Regions from separate parts of the Paenibacillus urinalis genome, predicted to be linked through region 1. Evidence: riboswitches for the same ligand, from Rfam matches in the RefSeq annotation. Region 1 holds a riboswitch; each other region holds the start of a gene.
What was found. Region 1 has a riboswitch for ZMP and ZTP ahead of PUW25_RS04830 (bifunctional 5,10-methylenetetrahydrofolate dehydrogenase/5,10-methenyltetrahydrofolate cyclohydrolase). Riboswitches for the same ligand answer to the same signal wherever they lie in the genome.
Positions count from the first base shown of each region.

Region 1 (3,278 bases):
CAGCTCCTCTCCATCTGTATCTGCATGGTAATATTGATGCAGCGTCGCTGGGATATGGAACGTAATTGGCTTCCCATCGAGAGATTCAGGCATTAATTCCTTGGCACCAAGCCGCGCCATTGTCGTGTTAACTTCATTAATGTTCAGTTTCATCGTAATCGTCTGTGAGGTAAATGCATAATAACTTTCTACATTGAAAATATCATTCTCATATGCTGTGAGCCCGGTTAGCTCTTCAATCTCTTGTAAGCTTAATTTTTCATTGTTGAGTTCAGGTCCATATGCATTCGTAAACGAACCATGCTTGTTGATAAAGTCCGATGAATTGCTTCCTCCAGATACTGAGTTGAAGAAGTCCATAACATCTCCTTCATTAACTACCGTTACCTCATCCATACGGAATTGGTTTAGTATCGCGGCAAGCGCCTTATCTCCGAGCGGAGTCGCGATCATGACTCCTGCCACAGCCGCCGCCGTTGCTATGCTGAGCCACTTCTTAACCGGCTTTTTCATATGATGCTTTTTCTTTACAACAGCGGTCTGCTTCTCCTGATTCTGATGATCCGTCATATCGTATCTCTCTCCCCTGATTTCATTTTGTAATACACCTTTTAATACATCTTCCTTTAATGGATGTGCTGCCTTAGGCCCGTTTCCACGCTCCATGGACCATGCTGACCACTTGGGGCTCATTTCTTCTTCTTCCAGCCTTGACGCCAGCTTGTTCCAAGCATCTTCAAGCTGCTTGTTCTCGTCTTTTCCGTTCGGCTTTGATGTCATGTGCACGTTCAACTCCTTACTATGCTAATTGGTATATCCTCAGGACTGTGGCGCGGACTTTCCTTGAACCTTTCTCCTCAGCTTGCTTGTAGCTCTGCTTAACATCGAGCCGACAAGAGGAGGCCTTACATTCAGCTCTTCCGCTATCTCTGCATAGCTGTATCCTGAGTATTTCAGCATTAGCAGCTGTCTGTCGCGCTCCGGCAGCTCGTCCATCCATTCACGTACTTCCTCCTGATCCATACGCTTCAGTACAATCTCTTCTCCAGAGGACAGGAGCTGCTCTCTTCTATCAAAATACTGCTCCTGCTTCTCCTTGAGCTTCCGTTCTCGTATTTGTTTACTCATATAATCATATCCGATGCGAGTCAGTACACGATGAAGCCATGCACCAATCGCAGCCGGATCATCTGGCGGATTCCGATACAGCCGAATAAATACCTCTTGCGCAAGATCTTCCGCGGCGGCTTCATCCTGGATCAGAGCCATCAGTTTTCGGCGTACAATAGGATAATGCTCGTCGAACACTGTACGGAAAACGTCGATTTCCTGTCCTTCCATATGTTTAACGTCTCCTTTCAGCTGCAGCTATACATAAGACGGACGACAGTTTATTTTTATAGCACGTTTTATAAAAATGTTTAATGGAGTCCTTTTCGAAACTCATCGAACCCGAGAATTTGAAACTATATCAACTACCTATATGAATTATACCGAAGCTGGAATATAGCTCATCATTCCAAATCTTGTGCATCCCTATTGAACAATTCGACAAAATGAAGTACCATCATGGGGTGAGCTTCGATTATTCCATTGTTTCTTCATATGAGGTCTCACTTATACATTACAATTAAGATCGTCGCATGTAACTGGCGTACACGGTGAACCGTGAGGGAGCATGTGATTAGATATAGCCGTACGCCTGGGCAGAGGTAAGGGAACTTAAGTTTCCCTTGCCTCTTTTTTACTTGGAAAGGGCGATGTGATGATGAGCGACAACACACTGATTCTGAACGGTCAAACGGTAGCAGATTACATGAGAGAAGAAACGGGAGCAAAGGTGAAAGAACTGAAGGAGCAGGGAATCCAGCCGTGTCTGGCTACCATTCTGGTTGGTGATGATCCTTCTTCGGCAACTTACGTACGTATGAAAGGAAATGCTTGTGCACGAATCGGGGTGGAATCGATCAAGGTGGTGCTTCCTGCCGAGACAACGACAGAGGAACTCATTCAAGAAATCAACAAGCTGAATCAAGACCCTTCCGTTCACGGAATTCTGCTGCAGCATCCGGTTCCGCATCATATTGATGAAAGAGCATGCTTTGACACGATCAGCATTGAAAAAGATGTAGACGGAGTAACGACGCTTGGTTATGCACTGAACGCGTTTGGCGAAGCAGATTATCCATCCTGCACACCGCAGGCCATTATTCGCATTCTTGACTTCTATAACATTTCAATGGAGGGCAAGCACGCCGTAGTCATCGGCCGCAGTCCGATCCTCGGCAAACCGGTATCCGCGATGCTGCTGAATCGCAATGCAACGGTGACGACCTGCCACTCCAGAACGGTAAATATTGAAGCGATTGTGAAACAGGCAGACATTGTGGTCGCTGCCGTAGGTAAACCGAATTTTGTACAAGGAGATTGGATCAAGCCAGGAGCCGTTGTCGTTGATGCAGGCTACAACAAAGGGAACATCGGTGATGTCGACTATGATGCCTGCTTGCCGCACTCCTCTGCCATCACACCTGTACCTGGCGGTGTCGGCCCCGTTACCATCGCGACCTTAATTGAGCATACGGTAAAATCGGCGTACAAGTCATTACTGAAGCAAGAGCAGTAATATCATGATGTAACACTTTGAAGCCATCAGCTTCCTATAATTATAAAAGAGCCCTTCCAACAGGAAGGGTTCTTTTATGGATGATATGCAGTATCACTAGCACTGAACTCCCCTTCGGATCATTTAATCCCCTTCAAATGCTCCCGGACCGTCTCATCTGTCAGCAGCTTTAATTGGAAGCTGTTCAGACTATGCGATAGCTTGGCTTGTTCCTTCCAGGTCAGATCTGTCATGAATATAGCCAGCTCTAGTGTATTCCCTTCCTTATCTGTCGCATACATAGCATTCGTCAGGACAAACATCGTAGAGCCTCCTTTTTGACCTGCATGCTGAAGCCATTCCTGGTTGCGGGAATCTCGCATGAGTCCTTCCATAACGGGATCAAGATATTGATGCGCTTCATTAGAGAAGTAAGATTTGCTGTTCAGCTTCTCCATAATGGATACATAATCCCGTGTTGTGGAACGGGGCAGCCGGTCAGACCAAACCTTCTGGACATCCAGACTGAGCCATTTGCTAAGCTTCTGCTTGTCTTCTGCGGTTAAAGGTGAACTGGATATTCGGTTATGTATTTGTATTGCTGCAAGGCGATATTCTGCCAGGTCCATCTGCTTAAGTGCGGAGAGTGTTTCTCCCTTGGTTAACTGCTGTT
Region 1 covers NZ_CP118108.1:1,093,165-1,096,442, reverse strand. The annotation lists gene PUW25_RS04840 (hypothetical protein) at 1-780, opposite strand, end outside; gene PUW25_RS04835 (sigma-70 family RNA polymerase sigma factor) at 820-1,341, opposite strand; ZMP/ZTP riboswitch at 1,636-1,715, shown strand; gene PUW25_RS04830 (bifunctional 5,10-methylenetetrahydrofolate dehydrogenase/5,10-methenyltetrahydrofolate cyclohydrolase) at 1,769-2,626, shown strand; gene PUW25_RS04825 (serine hydrolase) at 2,746-3,278, opposite strand, start outside.

Region 2 (3,278 bases), 1.6 Mb from region 1:
TGGGCGCATCCTATATTCTGGCTGAGGCCTGTCCTTCCGATGGGCTTGGAGCAGCGATTATGAATCGTCTGTTAAAAGCAGCAGGACATCAGATCATCCATGTGACGTAAGTACCTTATACTTGTCATGTTTTACTTCTTGTCCGCATATGGTGTACAAGACTTAAAGTGGACATGGGGGTATGGATGAATGCTTGTCTTGTCGCACCTGCTGAACTAGGCCATCTTATTACAATTATGATTATGGCTGTTGCTCTAGGAATGGATGCATTTTCGCTGGGGATTGGAATAGGCATGAAGGGGATTCGGCTTCTGCATGTGCTTCGGCTGAGCTTGCTGATATCACTGTTTCATATTCTTATGCCTTTAATTGGTTTCTACACAGGACAATATGTCAGCTCCTTTCTGGGTCAGATTACTTCCTATGTAGCAGGAGGCTTGCTACTTGCACTCGGCGCGCATATGATATTTAATGCCTTGAGACCTGGGGAGTCGAATTTCATGGACCACCGGACGTTTGCCGGGACAATGATATTTGCGGTTAGTGTCAGTATAGATTCCTTCTCCGTTGGTGTAACCCTTGGTATGTTCAAGAGTGATTTATGGCTGACCGTTATTGCCTTCGGCATCTGTGGTTTCGTGATGTCCATGGTCGGTTTATTAATAGGCAGGAGAGTGAGCCGAAATCTCGGAGAATACGGAGAGGCTGTAGGAGGGGCGATATTGCTGGCTTTTGGCATGCTGTTCATCTTCTAGCTCGTTTATTCTCCTTTGCATATTGAGACGATGCGTCATACAATAGAAATCATCTCATAGGAAACTTAATGACAGTGGAGTTCATCCAGGTATACAGACGACGGAGGTGATCATATGAAGAATATTCTATTCGTATGTACAGGCAATACTTGCCGCAGCCCGATGGCAGAGGGATTGTTTCGCAAATCTGCTGCTGCAAGAGGCATTGATGTAGAAGTTCGATCCGCAGGAGTGTCTGCCATAGATGGAAGTACGATTTCTCGTCATGCAGCTGCTGTGCTTAGGGATCACGATATTCAGGATGTCATAACTTCATCCTCGGTCAATCGTGATTTGGTCCAATGGGCAGATCTTATATTAACCCTAACGGGTTCACATAAGCAGCAAGTCATTCATCATTATCCCGAGTGTGCTGACAAGATCTACACGCTGAAGGAATATGCAGAAGATGATCCAAAAGTCCTGGCTGATCTTAAGGAACGGGATCGATTGTATGCAGAATGGCAAATGAAGCGTGCGCTTGGACAGGAAGTGCTGGCCTCGGATCGTCAGCGTATTATCGAAATTCAGCAGCGGATTCCAAGCTTTGATATTTCAGACCCTTTTGGGGGCAGTAGAGAAGATTATGATGTGACGGCAGCGGAGATCCGTTCTGCGGTTGAGCGTGTGCTGGATAAGCTCAGCTGATTTTTTTGGTACAGCGCTCTAGAAGTAGTTGATTTCTAACATCTGATGTTCTATGATGAAGTAGATAAATGAGATTCCGGTGTAACTGGCGACAAGTGTGGATTAAACCACGATGGAGCATCGGAGATAACGGCCGGTCGCCTGGGCAAAAGAGCATTTCTTGCACGCAAGGTATACTTGTGTGGGAGACTGCTCTTTTTTCGTATTTCGCCATACTTTTCGGTATAATAAGACTCAAATGATCTTGGCAGATCGCAAAATAGGGCGAATTAGACGATTCTCATGAGTGAACAACTCTTTCTTGCGATCGTTTTAAAGTCACAAACGGAAGGGGAGGGTTCATTAGGCTATGGAACAAAACAGCATTCACCCTGAATTGCATCATCTTACGGCACAGACAGCTGAGGTGCTGGAAGAGCTTGCGGCGGAAGGGAAGCTTGGTCCAGGTAAAGTCGTCGTCATTGGTACCAGTACAAGCGAGGTAGCAGGCAAGCGCATTGGAACAGCCGGAGCGTCAGAGATTGCACAAGCGCTGCTTCAAGGTATCAATGAAGTAAAGAATGCTTACGGTTTCGAGATTGCTGTGCAGTGCTGCGAGCATTTGAACCGAGCGTTGGTTCTGGAACGTTCCCTGCTTGAGAGGCTTGGACTTACGGAAGTATCCGCCGTACCCGTTCCGAAGGCAGGAGGCTCTATGGCCGCAGCGGCATATCGATCATTGCAAGAGCCCTGTCTTGCCGAAACAATCGAAGCACATGCGGGTATGGATATCGGTGAGACGCTCATCGGCATGCATTTGAAGAGAGTTGCCGTTCCTTACCGTACAGCAAGGCGTTATATTGGGGAAGCACGGGTGACTACCGCATTGTCCAGGCCAAAGCTTATTGGCGGAGAGCGTGCGGTGTACCAGCTTGATGTAACCAGTAACACTTCAACTTGTGATTAAGAATTTATTTTAAACAGCTATCATATGGGAGGAATTCAAGTTATGGATCAATTGCGCAAAGCAGACCCGGCAGTACTTAATGCGATGGGATTGGAACTCAAACGTCAGCAAAACAATATCGAGCTGATTGCCTCTGAGAATATCGTCTCCGAAGCGGTTATCGAAGCGATGGGCTCCGTACTTACAAATAAATATGCTGAAGGTTACCCTGGCAAACGTTACTATGGCGGATGCGAGCATGTTGATATCGTCGAAGATATCGCTCGTGAACGTGCCAAAGAATTGTTTGGTGCAGAGCATGTCAACGTTCAGCCGCACTCCGGTGCACAGGCGAATATGGCTGTATACCTTGCGGCGCTTAAGCCTGGAGACACCGTGCTCGGGATGAACCTTGCACATGGCGGTCATTTGACACACGGCAGCCCGGTGAATGCATCGGGTCTTCTCTATAACTTTGTTGCTTATGGTGTTCAGGAAGATACATTCCGCATCGACTACAACGAGGTTCGCAAAGCGGCGTTTAAGCATCGCCCTCGTCTGATCGTAGCAGGTGCCAGCGCTTATCCGCGTACCATTGATTTTGAAGCACTTGCGAGCATTGCTAACGATGTAGGTGCATTGTTCATGGTGGATATGGCCCATATTGCGGGTCTCGTGGCAGCAGGTCTGCATCCGAATCCGGTGCCGCATGCTCATTTTGTAACAACAACGACACATAAGACCCTTCGCGGACCACGTGGTGGTATGATCCTTACGCGCAAGCCATGGGCTGCTGCGATTGATAAGGCTGTATTCCCAGGAAGCCAGGGCGGACCGTTGATGCACGTTATTGCTGCCAAAGCGGTTGCCCTCGGGGAAGCTCTTCAGCCTTCTTTCAAAACTTATGCTCA
Region 2 covers NZ_CP118108.1:4,936,413-4,939,690, reverse strand. The annotation lists gene PUW25_RS22930 (L-threonylcarbamoyladenylate synthase) at 1-110, shown strand, start outside; gene PUW25_RS22925 (manganese efflux pump MntP) at 186-755, shown strand; gene PUW25_RS22920 (low molecular weight protein arginine phosphatase) at 870-1,442, shown strand; ZMP/ZTP riboswitch at 1,514-1,596, shown strand; gene PUW25_RS22915 (TIGR01440 family protein) at 1,792-2,388, shown strand; gene glyA (serine hydroxymethyltransferase) at 2,431-3,278, shown strand, end outside.
Region 2: another riboswitch for ZMP and ZTP. It lies ahead of PUW25_RS22915 (TIGR01440 family protein); the one in region 1 lies ahead of PUW25_RS04830 (bifunctional 5,10-methylenetetrahydrofolate dehydrogenase/5,10-methenyltetrahydrofolate cyclohydrolase).

Region 3 (3,278 bases), 1.4 Mb from region 1:
TTCGTCTGGACTAAAAAAGATCGTCTTATCTGCCAGCTTGCTGCTGACCTTGAATACATTGTTTGGCGTAAATTTAATGCTCTCATTCTGTTCAGATGTAACAGGGATCGGTTCATTGACAAGGTCCGTTTTCTCAAGTCCCATCAATCGGTTATATCGATATATATCACGGCTTAACAGCAATAACTCTTCTATAGAGTTCGATGTAATTAAGGTGGCCGTATGATGTGAACGAAGATATTCCAGTGCCGTTAAATAGAGCTCGATTCCTTCGGCTGTTAGATTATGGAGTGGATTCTGAACTAATATTATATCCGCGCGGAATAGAAACATGCGAAATAAGCTGACCCTCTTCTTCTGGTCTTCTGTCAATTTCTTAATCTTTGTCCGCCAAACATCGGATAGAGAAAAAGCGGCAATATATTCTTCTAATGGATGAGGAAAATAGGCGATCCGTTTAAAAAACGTTAAGTAGCTGTAGACCGTCAGCGTATCGTATAAGCCATCATCCTGGCTGGCTGCTAGAATGGAACTCGTTTCTCTCCGAATCGACCCACTTGTTGGCTGAAGCTTCCCCGAGATTAGATCAAATAGCGCTGCACTTTCTTCATTGGACATTTTGATGCCGATATGTGAGTCACTCTCAATAACGAGCTCCATATTTTTTAACACCGTACGATTTTCAACTTGCTTCATTACTTTTTCTAAAGAGATCAAAGGCATTCAATACACACTTTCTTTTTCGTATTTTAGGATCCATAACACTCTGACTAATACGATTCCGTTACTGATAAAGTTCCCAAAAGAAGAGAAAGAATAGCTTAATACGACTGAAGATTACAATCTAAGCTTCGTGCAACTTATATACATCACTCAGTTTACCTGCCTGATAATATGGATATTCAAGCTTCTTCTGTACAAGTCGTGCCGTAGCTTCATTTGTAAGCCACTCGATGATATATAAACCCAAATCGATAGAGGCCGTCACCCCACCGCCGGTTATTACCCTATCATCCCTAACGACGCGTGCTTCAATAACTTCCTCGCAGTACGGAGCCAGCAAATCGTAAGCCGAAGAGTTGGTGGTGGCTCGTTTTCCTTCAAGAAAACCTGCAGCTCCCAGCAATAACGCACCTGTGCAGACAGACACCTTATATGGAGCATTCTCGGCAGTCCGGATCCAATCGATAAAAGCCTTGTCATTCCGAAGTTCTCTCGTCACCATTCCTCCAGGGACAAAGACAAGATCAAACTTGCTTAGATCCGGACCTACTTCATTCACCTTCATCGTTAGTCCCCGATCATCTGTTACTTCTTCCCTGTCCGAACAAAAGGTCCATGATACGTTCTCTTTCGCCTTTAATATGCCTAACCAGGTGATAGCCTCGTAAAATCCAGTAAAGTCCATGCTTGTCATGCCGTTGAAAAGTACAAATCCAATCTTCATTTGTGCACCCGTCCTTTTCTTATTTGTTAAACAAAAAAAGTATCTGATGTAAGATCAAATACTGTAGAAGACAGAACCATAAGCTTTGATCTATATCAAATACTCCGCCCAGGCGTACGGCATGACAATATGCGCTTCCTCGTGGAACTCCACGTTACGCCAGTTACGCATATCCGATATCATGATTATATCAATACTTGAATTAAACTCAAACACATGATATGAAAATAGACATATACCACATAATGCAACCCCCAGCAGTCTAATACTGCGCAAATCGGAGGTCATGTCATGATACCTTTTTATGAAATTCGTGCTGGTGATTTGATTATTAAACATAATGCGAGACAGCTCACGTTTCCTGCTCATCTGCATGGACATATCGAAATCCTGTATGTTTTCTCCGGTAAACAGCGAATACAAATAAATGAAAGCGCATACGAAGTGCAAGAAGGCGAGGCAGCGTTAATATTACCGGACATTGTACACAGGTACTATAGAGTTGGACAGGATCCCGCAGACGCCATGCTGATTATATTTAATCCTCGTATCCTTGGAGGTATCTTTCCTGATCTGATTCAATTTCAACCGGCTACACCTTTAATATCGAGAGCCAATATTCATCAAGATGCAGCTTATGCTCTCAATCAAATTGTCAAAAGCGAGGATTTTGCTGCAAAATTGGGGTTTACTTATATCATCATGTCACATCTTCTTCGCCAAATCGAACTCACTGAGAGGCCGCGAATACCTGTCCAGGACATGTCTAAAAAAATTATGGAATACTTAGCTAATCACTTTACCGAGCCGATTACACTAGATTCCCTTGCTGCTGAATTCTCTGTCAGCAAATACTATATCTCTCGCATCTTTTCGGAACGGATAAAAATGAACTTCCGAAATTATCTTGCCCTTCTCCGTGTCGAATACGCTTCAACGTTGATTCGTACCACAGACGCATCCTTTACGACCATTAGCAGCAATGCTGGATTTGATAGTCAACGAACCTTCAATCGAGTATTTCAGAGCATATACGGCATGACGCCGAGAGAGTTTAGAAATAACGTTACAAAATACCTGAAATGAATCAGCATGAATAAAAGCAAAGGAGTGCCTATTAAGATAGGCACTCCCTTACTTCGATTAATGTAATCAGTGTTCAACAGTGACGGTTACATTCGCAGTGGTTCGATTACCGGCATCATCAGCAGCCTCATACGTTATTGTATACACTCGCCCTGAACCAGCGCCTGAACGCTCTGCCCTTAATTCAAATTCAAAATCTGAAGTACCATATTCTGCTCCCTGAATATCATTATTCGTGTTTCCGTCGCCTTTTCCATTGTCAGGTTCATTGCTGGTAATGGATACGAGAGTGATGGAAGCTATTCCAGATTCCTCATCGGTTGCGTTAGCAGTGACTCGAATCGTCTCCATTCGATGCCCTCTTGCCTTGAGGACAGGCTTATCCACTTCAAGCTGTAGAACAGGGGGCAATTCATCCTCGCCGAAGACAAATTCGATCTCATAGATTTTGACGCCTCCGTCCTGAGAAGTTACATGGATAACCGCACTTCCAGGAACGTTCTCTGCTTGCTCGATCGAAATGACAGACTTCTCTGATTGAGCTGTAGCAGTAACGATTGGGATCTCACTTTGGGCTTCCAGCTCAACTTGGTAATCAGTCACCTGAGGATCAAAATCAGGTACAGCCACACCATCCACATTCAATGCTTCCAGCTCCCGATTACTATTAGCCAAGTCAATTGAATCAACCGGGTTCCAGCCATCACTTCCACTCAAAATGTTAGCCGGCGTATACCATGCCGCC
Region 3 covers NZ_CP118108.1:2,485,782-2,489,059, reverse strand. The annotation lists gene PUW25_RS11480 (LytTR family transcriptional regulator DNA-binding domain-containing protein) at 1-660, opposite strand, end outside; gene PUW25_RS11475 (DJ-1/PfpI family protein) at 845-1,447, opposite strand; ZMP/ZTP riboswitch at 1,547-1,624, opposite strand; gene PUW25_RS11470 (helix-turn-helix transcriptional regulator) at 1,739-2,533, shown strand; gene PUW25_RS11465 (pectinesterase family protein) at 2,600-3,278, opposite strand, start outside.
Region 3: another riboswitch for ZMP and ZTP. It lies ahead of PUW25_RS11475 (DJ-1/PfpI family protein); the one in region 1 lies ahead of PUW25_RS04830 (bifunctional 5,10-methylenetetrahydrofolate dehydrogenase/5,10-methenyltetrahydrofolate cyclohydrolase).